DNA from 4 places in the Thalassotalea sp. G20_0 genome. Region 1 is predicted to be linked to each of the others. Evidence: predicted binding sites of a transcription regulator. Region 1 holds the regulator's gene; each other region holds the start of a gene.

Region 1 (3,193 bases):
TCGTGAGCTTGATAAAATAAACAGGGCTCAACTGTAATTGGGGAAACCCCTGTAAGCAGCAATGCATTTTGTCTGGGACTCAAAGAAGTGTGTTAACAACAAAAGATAAGAGCATTGTGATAAGTAAACCTTTCAGGCCATCATTACCTATGATGGCCTTTTTTTCTCACTTTATTCACTCATCGTACGATAGAGCATTGTCGTATTGGTAGCCGAACGTATTTTCTGAAGGGTCAGGGCAGAATGGAATCGCCCGGCCAGTGCCCTTAAAATTTCAAGATGTTCCTGGTTTTCGCCTTCTGGGACGATCAACGCGAATACCAGGTCAACGGGCTCACGGTCCACCGCATCAAAATCAACCGGTTCCGCCAGTCGAATAAAAAGACCGATAGGCTCCGGGCAGGCTTTACAACGACAGTGGGGAATAGCCACGCCATCACCCAGTCCGGTGGTGCCAAGGCGCTCCCGGGCAACCAGTGCTTCAAACAGTTCTTTGGCATTGATTTCGGGGGCTTCGTTGCTGATGCGTTCAGCGATAAATTCCAGGATTTTCTTTTTGCTGGCCCCGTGCACCCCGTCAAGGGTGCGCTCGGGGGTTAGGATGCGATGAATAATCATGCTGAATAAGAATGGCAACCTGATAAATCAAAGGGCGTGGCCACTGGCACCCTGTTGCCTGTCCAGGGCTTTCTCTTTTCGCTTAACCAGCTGCCGATCCAACTTGTCCGAGAGCAGGTCAATGGCTGCGTACATGTCTTCGTGCTCGGCGGTGGCATTAATCTCGGCCCCGCGGGTATGCAAAACGGCTTCTGCTTTCTGCACCAGCTTTTCGACGCTCAGGGTCACCTGTACATTGGTGATATGGTCAAAATGTGAACCAAGACGCTCCAGTCTTTTGATCACATAGTCGTGCAGAGCTTCTGTTACCTCGACATGATGCCCACTGATGTTGACTTGCATGTAACGCTCTCCTGAATCCCATTATCCAGATAATCACCAGTCCGCGGGATTTTTCGTACTGGCTGAATTCGATTCTATCACTGTCGGTGCAGCTTGGAATGCCCTGAGACAAAAAAAACTGCTTTTTGAACGGTGTATCAACGCACTAACTGTTTACGCTCATTGGATGGCGGAATATTCATGGACTCACGGTATTTGGCAATGGTGCGTCGGGCGACCTTGATGCCCTGATCCCCCAGAATCGCCGCAATTTTATTGTCACTGAGGGGTTTGCGCGGTGTCTCTTCAGCGATGAGTTTGCGGATATGGGCCCGAATGGCCGTGGAGGAACACTCCCCCCCTTCCGTAGTGCTGACATGGCTGGAAAAAAAGTACTTCAGCTCGTAAACACCCCGGGGGGTATGCATGTACTTCTGAGTAGTTACCCGGGATATCGTCGACTCATGCATACCCACCGCCTCGGCAATATCCGCCAGCACCAGGGGTTTCATGGCTTCATCCCCTTTTTCCAGAAACTCCTGCTGATAGGCAATAATCTGACTGGCCACTTTCATCAATGTTTCATTGCGGCTTTGCAGGTTTTTCAAAAACCAGCGGGCTTCCTGCAGATGGTTCTTCATGAACACATTGTCGCGGCTGTTATTGGCTCTCTTAACCATCGACGCATAATTATTGTTGATGCGCAGTTTGGGCAGGGCGTCGGAGTTCAGTTCCACCGTCCAGCGCTCTTTTATTTTCCGGACGGATATATCCGGAACCACATATTCGGCTTCCGTCTGATCAATGGTGCTGCCGGGTTTTGGGTGGAAGCTCTGAATCAGGCTGAGGGCTTCTCGCAGCTGGTCTTCTTTCAGTTTGGCATGACGCATGATGCGGGCATAATCACGGGTGCCAAGGGGCTCAAGGTAACGGGTGAGCAGTTTTTCCGCATTGTTGAAATGGGGTGTTGAGGGTGGCAGCTGACGAAGTTGAACCAACAGACATTCTTTAAGGTCAACACTGCCACAACCCACCGGATCGAATTGTTGCACCCGGTGTTGCAGCACATGGATCTCTTCAATCTCCAGATCGTCCAGTTGGGATTGAAGAGAGACAAACAGGTCATCCAGCGTGCAGGTTAAATAACCATCCGGATTAACCGCTTCGATGATCGCCAGACCAATCAGCCGGTCCCGGTCGCTCATGGGTACCATATCCAGTTGCCATTCCAGGTGATCCTGAAGTGACTCCACGGCGGAGGACCTGGCCAGGGGGTCATAATCATCATCACCGCTGCTGGCGGGCAGGCTGGAATACACGTCGTCCCAGGCGGAATCCACGGGCAGTTCATTGGGAATGCTGTCTGACCATTCCGCCATCTCCTGAGGCTCAGGTTCTGAGGCTGCTTCGCTCAGATCAACGAGTTCTTCCTGTCCTTCACTGCTGGCGGCGGTGTCCTCTGTCTGGCTATCCTCGGACTCCAGCATGGGGTTGGACTCCAGGGCCTCCTGAATCTCCTGCTGAAGATCCAGGGTCGATAGCTGTAGCAGCCGGATGGCCTGTTGCAGCTGCGGCGTCATGGTCAACTGCTGGCCCATCTTGAGCTGTAAGGAAGGCTTCATAGGCAACCGTATACCTTTACTTCGTTGTCCGGGGAGGCTGCAGAGGCTTACTCTCCATGTGCGGCTGATTATAAACCCATAGACGTTTCTGAAACCATAGCTTTAGCAAAAAATGTGCAAAGATTGAATACGATGAAATTACGTGTGTTTTTGTGTGGGTTATAAGCGCTTTCCGCCGTTAAGGTTCGGTCATAACGACTGTCAGAACGGCTAAAAAAAACTACCCGATCATTATTTGACATTGGTCATTTACAACCAATAGTGCAAGAAATAACCTGCGCGAAATTTAGCCATTTTCAGGATTCCCTGTGGATATACTCATCGTCATACCCGTGGTTGCACTGGTTATATACGCCATCGTGAAGAACTACAGTGCATCGGCCTCACTGGCTATTGCCGGTATTGTACTGCTAAGTGCCGCTGCGTTGATGGGGATAAAAGATATTCTGCCAGAGGCCAAGGCCACCGGTTTTCCCCCCTTTGACCTGTTTCAACTGATGAACTCGGTATTCAGCTTCCGCATGGCCAGCCTGGGTCTGACCATCATGGCCTGTGGTGGTTTTGCCAGCTACATGTCCCATATCGGTGCCTCAGAAGCGCTGGTTCGACTGGCCGTTAAGCCCATCAGCCGT
Region 2 (3,193 bases), on a different contig from region 1:
GGGTTTTGGAGCCCTGGCTGGGGCATTAAGGGTTCTGGCGGCCAAACATGATGCTATTGATGTGTCCGTCGGCGCGGGTATAGGCATCATTGCCGCTGCCTGCTCCCCATATATTCGCAGTGGTGTTTTTAACCATGGCGCTGTAGTGGATAAAAATACCGGATATTACTATGACGATGACGTGTATAGTCGAGCTGTTGAAGCAGGGGAGCCGATGCAGGCTAGGGATAATCAAGAAGCAGAAGCGATGGTGTGATGAGATTGATAATACCATCATCATGCAGGTTGGAAGATTGGCAAATTTCAGGAGCCAGCAAATTATATGACCCGATGAAAGCGGATCACAATGCACCTTGCGACCCGCCCCCGTCTAATGCCAACAGATGTTAAGGAATTATCTTTTAATAAGTTCCCGATTTCCGTTCACCCTGAAGCTTGTAGAAGGGTCGTGCCACCGAACTTCGACAAGCTCAGTCCGAACGGAGTCAGGCAATGAAAATAGGGAAGTTATTTCCAGACAACTCCCAAGGGCAATTCTTAGGGTGGACATTAAGCTTACCCCTCCATTTTCAATGGCTTTTGAATGGAACCACGAAGGATACAAAGAGTACGAAGGAAAAGAAAATCTCTTCTTTGTGCTCTTTGTGTCCTTCGTGGTTCCATCTTTAACTTCCCGAAGAGGGGAGTAGGCGCTTAATGTCTACCCTAAGAAGCGCAATCACCCTTCCAGCTTACTGGCGATGCTCTCAATCGCTGCCGGGTACTGCACCTCGATATCTTCATTAGAACCAACGCTCAGACCGAGATCCCTGACCAGGCCATCTTTCAAACCATAAACCCAGCTGTTTACGGTCAGTTTCTGGCCACGATCCCAGGCATCCTGAACGATGGTTGTCTGACAGACGTTCAGCACCTGTTCCAGAACGTTCAGTTCACACATTCTCTGAAACTGGTCATCATCACTGCCAGCATTCTCAAGCAGCTCAGTGTGCTTCTTCTTAACGTCCTGCACATGCCTGAGCCAGTTATCGATCAGTCCCAGTTTGGAGTTGTTCATGGCTTCGCGCACACCGCCACAGCCGTAATGCCCCGTCACAATAATATGTTCTACCTTCAGGTAGTCCACAGCATATTGAAGGACTGACAGACAGTTCAGGTCGGTATGAACCACCACATTGGCCACGTTTCGGTGCACAAACAGTTCGCCCGGAAGAAGGCCGACGATTTCGTTGGCAGGTACCCGACTGTCGGCACACCCGATCCAGAGATACTTGGGTGCCTGCTGCTCAGAGAGTTGTTCAAAAAAGCCGGGCTTTTCTTCACGAATGGACTTGGACCATTGGTTATTGTTTTCAAGGAGGTTTGCCAGACTGGACATAGTTTCCTGATCCATAATTCGGTTCCTTAACTGGAAAACGTTATAGCAACTCCGCTCTGGCAAAACCAGTACTCAAATGTAAGAGGTTTGTAACCGGGGCATTCGGTAGCGATGTTCCAGATTAGTGCAAGCGCTTGGGTGCAGCGGATGTAGCCGCACCGTTGTTGCCATCTCTGAAGTTTTCTTACGGGCTTAATAAGGCAAGGTATTTGCTCGGCAGAATAAGCTAACACTATTAAATTCAGCTGGTTATCAAGTTTTCTGGTATTTGGCATGTTTTCTGCTCAACCACCGGCAGTAGATCTCTGTGCGTTGACTGATACCGGAAAAGAGTGATGCCTGATTACGGTGATCACAGTTCAAGGCAGAGAGATCAGTTATACAGGGGAGGGGAATAATGAAGTGGTTAAAGCCTTTTAAGAAGGCATCGGTTCAGCAGGCTGCCAGGTTAAGTAAGGTTGCTGCCATCAGTGCCGTTATGGGGGTGAGTGCTTTCATCGGGCAAGCCAGCGCCAAGGCAGACTTTGAGCTTGGCTATCCGGAAAAGGAAGAGCTGACCATTGGCTTTATCAAGCTGACCGATATGGCACCCATTGCTATTGCTTACGAGAAAGGCTTTTTTGAAGATGAAGGACTCTATGTCACCATCGAAGCCCAGGCAAACTGGAAGGTGCTGCTTGATGGCGTGATTGACGGGCGTCTGGATGGTGCCCATATGCTGGCTGGACAGCCTCTGGCGGCCACCATGGGCTTTGGTACCAAGGCCAATATCATTACGCCATTCTCGATGGATCTGAATGGTAACGGGATTACGGTGTCCAACGAGATCTGGGCCCAGATGAAACCCAATATTCCAAAAATGGCCGATGGTCGACCTCAGCACCCGATCAAGGCGGATGCCTTGAAACCGGTTGTTGAGAAATTCCAGTCTGAAGGCAAGCCGTTTAATATGGGTATGGTTTTTCCAGTCTCTACCCACAATTATGAACTTCGCTACTGGTTGGCCGCCGGTGGTATTCACCCCGGGTTTTATGCGCCTCATAAAGGGGATACTTCTGGCCAGATTGATGCCGATGCCCTGCTCTCCGTTACACCACCACCACAGATGCCATCCACCATGGAGGCTGGCACTATCTATGGTTACTGTGTCGGCGAACCCTGGAATCAGCAGGCGGTCTTCAAGAATATCGGTGTGCCGGTGGTGACCGATTATGAGATCTGGAAAAACAACCCCGAGAAGGTGTTCGGGATTACCGAGGAGTTTTATAACAAGTACCCCAATACCACCATACGTCTGACACGGGCCCTGATCCGTGCAGCCCAGTGGCTGGATGCCAACGATAATGCCAACCGGCCTGAGGCGGTGAAAATCCTGTCACAATCCAACTATGTTGGTGCTGACTATGAAGTCATCGCCAACAGCATGACCGGCACCTTTGAGTACGAGAAAGGCGACAAACGACCGGTAGAAGATTTCAATGTGTTCTTCCGTTACAACGCTACTTATCCCTATTACTCCGATGCGATCTGGTATCTCACCCAGATGCGCCGCTGGGGGCAGATTTCAGAAGACAAGAGCGATGAGTGGTACAAGGAGCTGGCGGCCAAAGTGTACCGTCCGGATATCTATGAAAAAGCAGCACTGTCGCTGGTGGATGAAGCGCTGGTGAAGCTGCAGGACTTTCCGGACTTTGAGTCGGAAGATGGTTTCCGTGATCCACAGACGCACTTTATCGACAATCTGGTCTACAACGGCAAAAAGCCAAACGACTACATCAACCAGTTCAACATCGGTCTGAAGCAGGGTGACAGGAT
Region 3 (3,193 bases), on a different contig from region 1:
TCTGTCAGAATTTCAATGAATTGCTTATGGGCACCCCGCTCATGCAAAAACAGCGGTTTTTTCAGTTTTACCGCAAGCTCCAACTGCTCCCTGAACACGTCTCTTTGGACATTTTTGGGAGACCACTCTCGCACAAAGTCCAATCCACACTCCCCTACTGCAATACAGTGGTTGCCACCCCGTGCAATTATTTTTTCCATTTCCGGCATGCCACCATCTTGCTTAAAATTACTGGCTTTGTGTGGATGGCATCCCACTGTGTAATACAAAGAGCATCGGGAGGAATCGGCAGACGCACAGGCTCCAGTGGCTCTGGTAGAATGCGGAGATTGCTTCAGCCATTTACCCACTGCTCTCTGCGCCTCTTTTGATAAAGAAATAGAAGTGCCCGTTATCATGATGCGACCTACGCCTGACCGGAAAGCATCGGCAATAACCCGGGACAAGTCATCAAACCTGTGTCCGACGAGATTGGCTCCGATATCAACCAATGGCGTCTTATATCGAGGCCTGAACTCCGCACGCGTCAAATTCGCTTTGCTCAACTCTGGTCGGGCAGCTAGCTGAAAATCAGAAGAATCACGGCCTCTGGCAGTGACATCAGGTGATGCAGCTGTCTTGGTTGAGCGCTGGCAATGACGGGACTTCAGGCCCTTATCGGGCCTGGCCTGCTGCTCCTGGACGGCATGATAGTCCGGGTTGTCCAGGTATCGGGATGCACCTGAAAAAGGCTTATCAGAAGCACCTGAACGCCTCTTCTTTTTGTTATTTTTCCGGGCTTTTGACGCACATCCTTCTTGCCAGACTTTCAGATCCGGTTCGTCGGCAGCCACCTGCTTACCTTTGCTGCTAACGTCATGAGAGGAAACGGGATTGGATGACGTGATCTTGGCCGGAATCATATTAGTCAGCTCGCTCCTGTCTTACATCATTAGACGTTACCGTCAGCATTTTCACGGCACACAGGCACTTTTAACTTGAACGATCAGGCTAGTGAACGGATACGACAATTGCCACTGTACACGACAATATTCATGGTGTGTTATCCCATCTGGCCAGGCTAAAAAAACGACAGTATCAGTATGGAACTGGTTAATGCTGATAATAGTTAACGGTATTGATACCTGTTTAACCCAATAAGCACTGCGCATTATGGAGTCATGAATCCATGAATATCTGCTCTGGTGTGTATCGTTGCAGTGCAGATATCCCCGATTTCCGGCTTACCCGCATAGAATAACGCCTTACAAGCATCGTTTTTTTTCTATAAATAATTGAATTATCAATTTAAAAAACCTTGGCACTAACTTTGCTGAAGCATCAATGGAATATCTATTAACTGACCTCAAGGAAAGGGATTTATGGCTTACTTAGAGCCCAGCGAGTTTGTGACCAAAATGGTGGACTCTGGAGAGTCCAAAGTGTTCATGTCCAATAAAGACACCCTGATCCGTGCATTTATGGCAGGGGCTATCCTGGCACTGGCGGCAATGTTTGCTATCACCGTGACCATTAAAACCGGTTCACCGCTGGTCGGTGCCATGCTGTTTCCGGTGGGCTTCATTATGTTGTATCTGATGAAGTTTGATCTTTTAACGGGTGTATTTACCCTGGTGCCGTTGGCTTATCTGGATAAGCGTCCGGGTGTTACAGCACAACGGGTTTTTAGAAACTGGGGAATGGTATTTGTTGGCAACTTTGCGGGTGCACTGACGGTTGCTTTCTTTATGTCATTTATCCTCACTTACGGCTATAGCATTGACGGAGGGGCTATTGCAGAAAAGGTCAGCAGCATCGGTGAGTCACGCACCGTCGGTTATAAAGAACATGGTGTTTCAGGCTGGATCACTATTTTTATCCGGGGCATGCTCTGCAACTGGATGGTATCCATGGGTGTTGTTGGTGCCATGATCTCCACCTCAGCGACCAGTAAGATGATGGCCATGTGGATGCCCATCATGCTGTTCTTTTTCATGGGCTTCGAGCATTCCATTGTCAATATGTTCCTGTTCCCCTTCTCCATGATTATGGGCGGTGATTTCACGGTGTCGGAGTACCTGATCTGGAATGAACTGCCAACCGCACTGGGTAACCTGTTTGGTGGCCTGTTTCTGGTTGGCTTGCCACTCTATTTTACCCATGTGAAAACCGGCTCTGCCCATCAGCCAGTATAAATAGTTAACCAACTACTCAGAGCCTCAAAACCTGCCGCTTTCAGAGCTGGAAGCGGTGCTCATCATTCAGTTTTAATGGCAAATACAGTTTTGAACTTATAGTTAATTAAAAGGTCTTAATATTAAGGTACTATTACAAATTCAGGGTAGTTTCAGGACATGTTTAATTCTCATAAATCAATGAGCAATGGTTTTCCTCCTTCTTTACATTTTAACAGAGGAGAAAGTACTTTAATCACAGGTCCAACCCAGACCGGTGTTTTCAATACGCCAACTCCGGGTTTATGTCAGTCTGGACCAATGCCAATGGTGCCAGGGCAGAGTATCACTACTCAATTACAACAAAGGAATATCAGCGCAACAGAGACAACACACTGCAATATGAATCCGTTAATGCATTCCACCCCTGCGGATGACAGGCAATTCACGAATCACCCCCAGCTCCGTAAAGAAACGCCCCCCATGCTGACGATTGCCGGGATACCGTATAGTCCAAATTCACAGTGTTCCCCAGGGTATCCATTCAGTTGCCCAGATCAAAGTGCGTCATTTTTGCCATCACAACCAGTTTCCGGCCTGCGCCCTGATAGTCAGGACCCTTTATTGTCGTCCGGTGTATTCATCAGATCCAATCGTCCCCCATTAATGCCAGACGCCTCTCCAAAAGCAACGGCTCCCCGTTTACCAAGTCAACGACTGGCTCATTTCTCACCCCCCCCTGTAGAGGCTAATCTGCCCCAACAGGTTTCCCGGGTTTCGCTTCAGCTGCCTCTGCCTCCAAACCACCCTCTGGTTGCGCGGCTCAATGCTGCAGTGTCAAGTGCACCAGCGAGTCCCGCTTTGACCTTCAGACCGACCCTGAATATCGGTAACCCCGATGCATCAGCGGTGCCCCCCCGCAACCCTGCAAGAAAATCCCCGCGGCTATTGTCATCTGTAGCACAAGCCATTTCTAACAGCGTCATTCCTCAGCTTAAAACGCAGATAACCAGCACGGTCAATACTATAATGCCTAAAGT
Region 4 (3,193 bases), on a different contig from region 1:
GTTGATTTACAACTTATTCATCAACCGACACATTTGTCAACGTAGTTGTTTGATATCAGTTCTTACATGTCTCAAGACTTGCTGGTGAACTCCGGATACGCTTCCATACCACACTCAGTAAGGTCAGCGCCTTCGTACTCTTCTTCTTCGGAGATACGCAGACCCATGATTACCTTGATCACACCCCAGACTACCAGGGAAGCACCAAACACCCAGGCGAAGATACTGCCAATACCCAACAGCTGAGCACCCAGGGTAGCGTCGCTGTTGGTCAGAGGTACCGCCAGCAGACCCCAGATACCCACAACACCGTGAACAGAGATGGCACCCACCGGATCATCAATACGCAGTTTGTCCAGCGCCAGGATAGAGAAGACAACCAGGGCACCACCAACAGCACCGATCAGCGTTGCACCCAGGGCAGTTGGCGTCAGCGGTTCTGCGGTAATGGCAACCAGTCCAGCCAGGGCACCGTTCAGAGCCATAGTCAGATCAGCCTTACCAAACAACAGTCTGGCAACGATCAGTGCAGCAATAACACCACCGGCGGCACCTGCATTGGTGTTGACAAAAATCTGGGCAACAGCGTTAGCATTTTCCACATCGGCAATCTTCAACTGAGAGCCGCCGTTGAAACCGAACCAACCCAACCAGAGGATAAAGGTACCCAGAGTAGCCAGTGGCAGGTTAGCACCAGGCATGGCATTAACAGCACCGTTGGACGCGTACTTGCCTTTCCGGGCACCCAGCAGCAGCACACCAGCCAAAGCAGCAGAAGCACCCGCCATGTGAACTACTCCGGAACCGGCAAAATCCTGGAAGCCAGCTTCATTCAGGAAGCCACCGCCCCATTTCCAGAAGCCCTGTACCGGATAGATGAAGCCCGTCATAAAGACCGCAAACAGCAGGAAGGCCCACAGTTTCATACGCTCAGCAACGGCACCGGAAACAATGGACATGGCAGTAGCTACGAAGACCACCTGGAAGAAGAAGTCAGAACGCAGAGAGTAGTAAGGTGCATCTTCACCACCACCAAGCACCGACTCGATGCTGTTCTCAGTGCCCAGCAGTGTGCCGAACAGAGGCATGATGCCGCCTTCGTTAGCCCCCGGATACATGATCTGATAACCACAGAGCAGGTACATGGTGCAGGCAATGGCAAACAGGGCAATATTCTTGGTCAGAATTTCAACGGTGTTCTTTGAGCGCACCAGACCGGCTTCCAGCATGGCAAAGCCAGCGGCCATCCACATGACCAGTGCACCACACATCAGGAAATAAAAAGTGTCGAGCGCATACGACAGCTGAGTTATATCTTCCACGGGACCCCTCCCAGTAAAATTCACATCTTTTTTATCTTTTTTTCAGCTCAGGGCTGCATTTAGCTCAGGGCTGCATTTAGCTCAAGGCTGCATTTAGCTCAAGGCTGCATTTAGCTCAAGGCTGTATATCACTGATACTGCTCGGCGATGTCATCAGTGGCTGCTGATGAGTCATGCCTTTGACTGACACTTAAATAGCGTCGATGCCAGTCTCCCCGGTACGGATCCGAATAGCCTGCTCCAGAGAGGTCACGAATATTTTTCCGTCACCGATTTTGCCGGTATTGGCGGCATTGGAAACTGCTTCAATCACCTGATCCAGCAGGTCATCCGAGATAGCCACTTCAATCTTTACCTTTGGCAGAAAGTCCACAACATACTCGGCACCGCGATACAGTTCGGTATGGCCTTTCTGGCGACCAAAGCCCTTGACCTCCGTCACAGTAATACCCTGAACGCCGATATCAGAAAGCGCTTCCCGCACGTCATCAAGCTTGAATGGCTTGATAATGGCTGATACTAACTTCATGCATTATTCTCCTGGCTCTACTTAATATTCATCCGGAAGGGGTGACCTGGATGCGACAGCTTCCAAAGTCTACGCTTTTCCCTTTGTGTTACAACCGTCTGTTTTATTTCCCGGGCCTGTAAAAGGAAAAACCAACCCTGCCAGTCTTGATTTCAGGCATCCTGCCCGGCACTGGTTGAATGGTTACTCCTGTCCAAGCAGGCTCTGTGCCAGTTTTCAGCTATCACCATAAATGGGCATGATTGAAGGTTTCATGGACTCAAACAAGTACCGAAACAGGGTACGCACGCATTTGACGCACTAAAAACTTACTCTTACCCAAAAATTACGCACCAGAACAGCGCACAGACCAATAAATCCTGCCAGCCAGACTTGGTGCAGAAGAGTTTATACAAACAGAGTCTGGTAATAGTCGGACCTAGGAGGCTGTCCGAGAATAGACTGCCCTACTGCGGTGGCAGCAAATTGGTCTAAAAATTCCGTTTTGTTCGGCAAATAGCCCCGCTATTCACCTCACAAAACGGAATTTTTATCCTCAATTTTCTGCCATCCTCGCTACGGGCGCTATTCTCGGACAGCCTCCTAGGCCAGTCCACTGAAAAGGCTTGGCCATTTTATCAGTAGTGTTTGTCACTTGTCGTTTAGTATCTGTATTGATTGCTCACATATAAGAAAAATCACTACTATCGTCAGTGATAATCACATTTTTCACAGTATTCACCCCCGGTTTTTTGGTTATTTTTTCGAGTTGAGTAGATGAGTCTGAGCGTATCTTACCCGGGGATACGCCCAATCAGCGCCGGACGGCAAAGTGCCTTTACCAAACCGGCGGCATGTGATAAATCCTACTGGCAAATAATAAGGCTGGGAAAAATACCGATGGCAAATGATATACGCAATGTACTGCACACCTTTAATGATGCGTTTTCCAATCAGCGTCTGGATGAGGTCATGAGCTATTTTGCCGATGAGTGTGAATTTCGGGAGATGAATGGCCATACTGCCCGTGGCAAACAGCAGGTGCGTAAAGCCATTCACTTTGCCTTCAGCGGCGTGTACGGCAAACTGACTTTTATTGAAAAAAGCATGCTGATTGATGAGCAAAAGAAAACCGCCAGTTTTGCCTGGTATTGCCAGCACGATATGCTACCAGTAAAAGGCATGTCGTTTACCAAAAAATTGATTGCCACATTGATCAAACTTCGGTTTGGCCAATCGTTTCATTGGGAAGGCATGGACTATTTTGTGTTTGATGACGATTTAAACATTGTCAGCAAACAAAGTTATGGCCGTGCGGTGATACCTAAATTTGTCCGGGGTGTTGCTCCGCGCTAAATTGATT

Evidence for each region. Region 1 encodes sigma-54, which starts transcription at its own class of promoters, with help from an activator protein. Its sites were predicted from a motif close to GTTGGCACGNNNNTNGNNT; they were not measured.
Region 2: a site for sigma-54 is predicted at 1,646-1,664, ahead of J7438_RS22695 (CmpA/NrtA family ABC transporter substrate-binding protein). Genes of this name have one in related genera too.
Region 3: a site for sigma-54 is predicted at 1,297-1,315, ahead of J7438_RS08545 (formate/nitrite transporter family protein). Genes of this name have one in related genera too.
Region 4: a site for sigma-54 is predicted at 2,047-2,065, ahead of glnK (P-II family nitrogen regulator). Genes of this name have one in related genera too.

Annotation. Positions count from the first base shown of each region.
Region 1 is NZ_JAGHQV010000015.1:24,645-27,837, reverse strand. Features, by position in the region: gene J7438_RS10970 (hypothetical protein) at 1-37, shown strand, start outside; gene J7438_RS10965 (PTS sugar transporter subunit IIA) at 172-618, opposite strand; gene hpf (ribosome hibernation-promoting factor, HPF/YfiA family) at 646-960, opposite strand; gene J7438_RS10955 (RNA polymerase factor sigma-54) at 1,098-2,561, opposite strand; gene dcuC (C4-dicarboxylate transporter DcuC) at 2,870-3,193, shown strand, end outside.
Region 2 is NZ_JAGHQV010000064.1:5,992-9,184, forward strand. Features, by position in the region: gene J7438_RS22685 (phosphatase PAP2 family protein) at 1-256, shown strand, start outside; gene can (carbonate dehydratase) at 719-1,393, opposite strand; gene J7438_RS22695 (CmpA/NrtA family ABC transporter substrate-binding protein) at 1,857-3,193, shown strand, end outside.
Region 3 is NZ_JAGHQV010000010.1:143,374-146,566, reverse strand. Features, by position in the region: gene J7438_RS08550 (TatD family hydrolase) at 1-902, opposite strand, end outside; gene J7438_RS08545 (formate/nitrite transporter family protein) at 1,362-2,174, shown strand; gene J7438_RS08540 (hypothetical protein) at 2,334-3,193, shown strand, end outside.
Region 4 is NZ_JAGHQV010000019.1:94,796-97,988, reverse strand. Features, by position in the region: gene J7438_RS13130 (ammonium transporter) at 72-1,271, opposite strand; gene glnK (P-II family nitrogen regulator) at 1,513-1,851, opposite strand; gene J7438_RS13120 (YybH family protein) at 2,731-3,186, shown strand.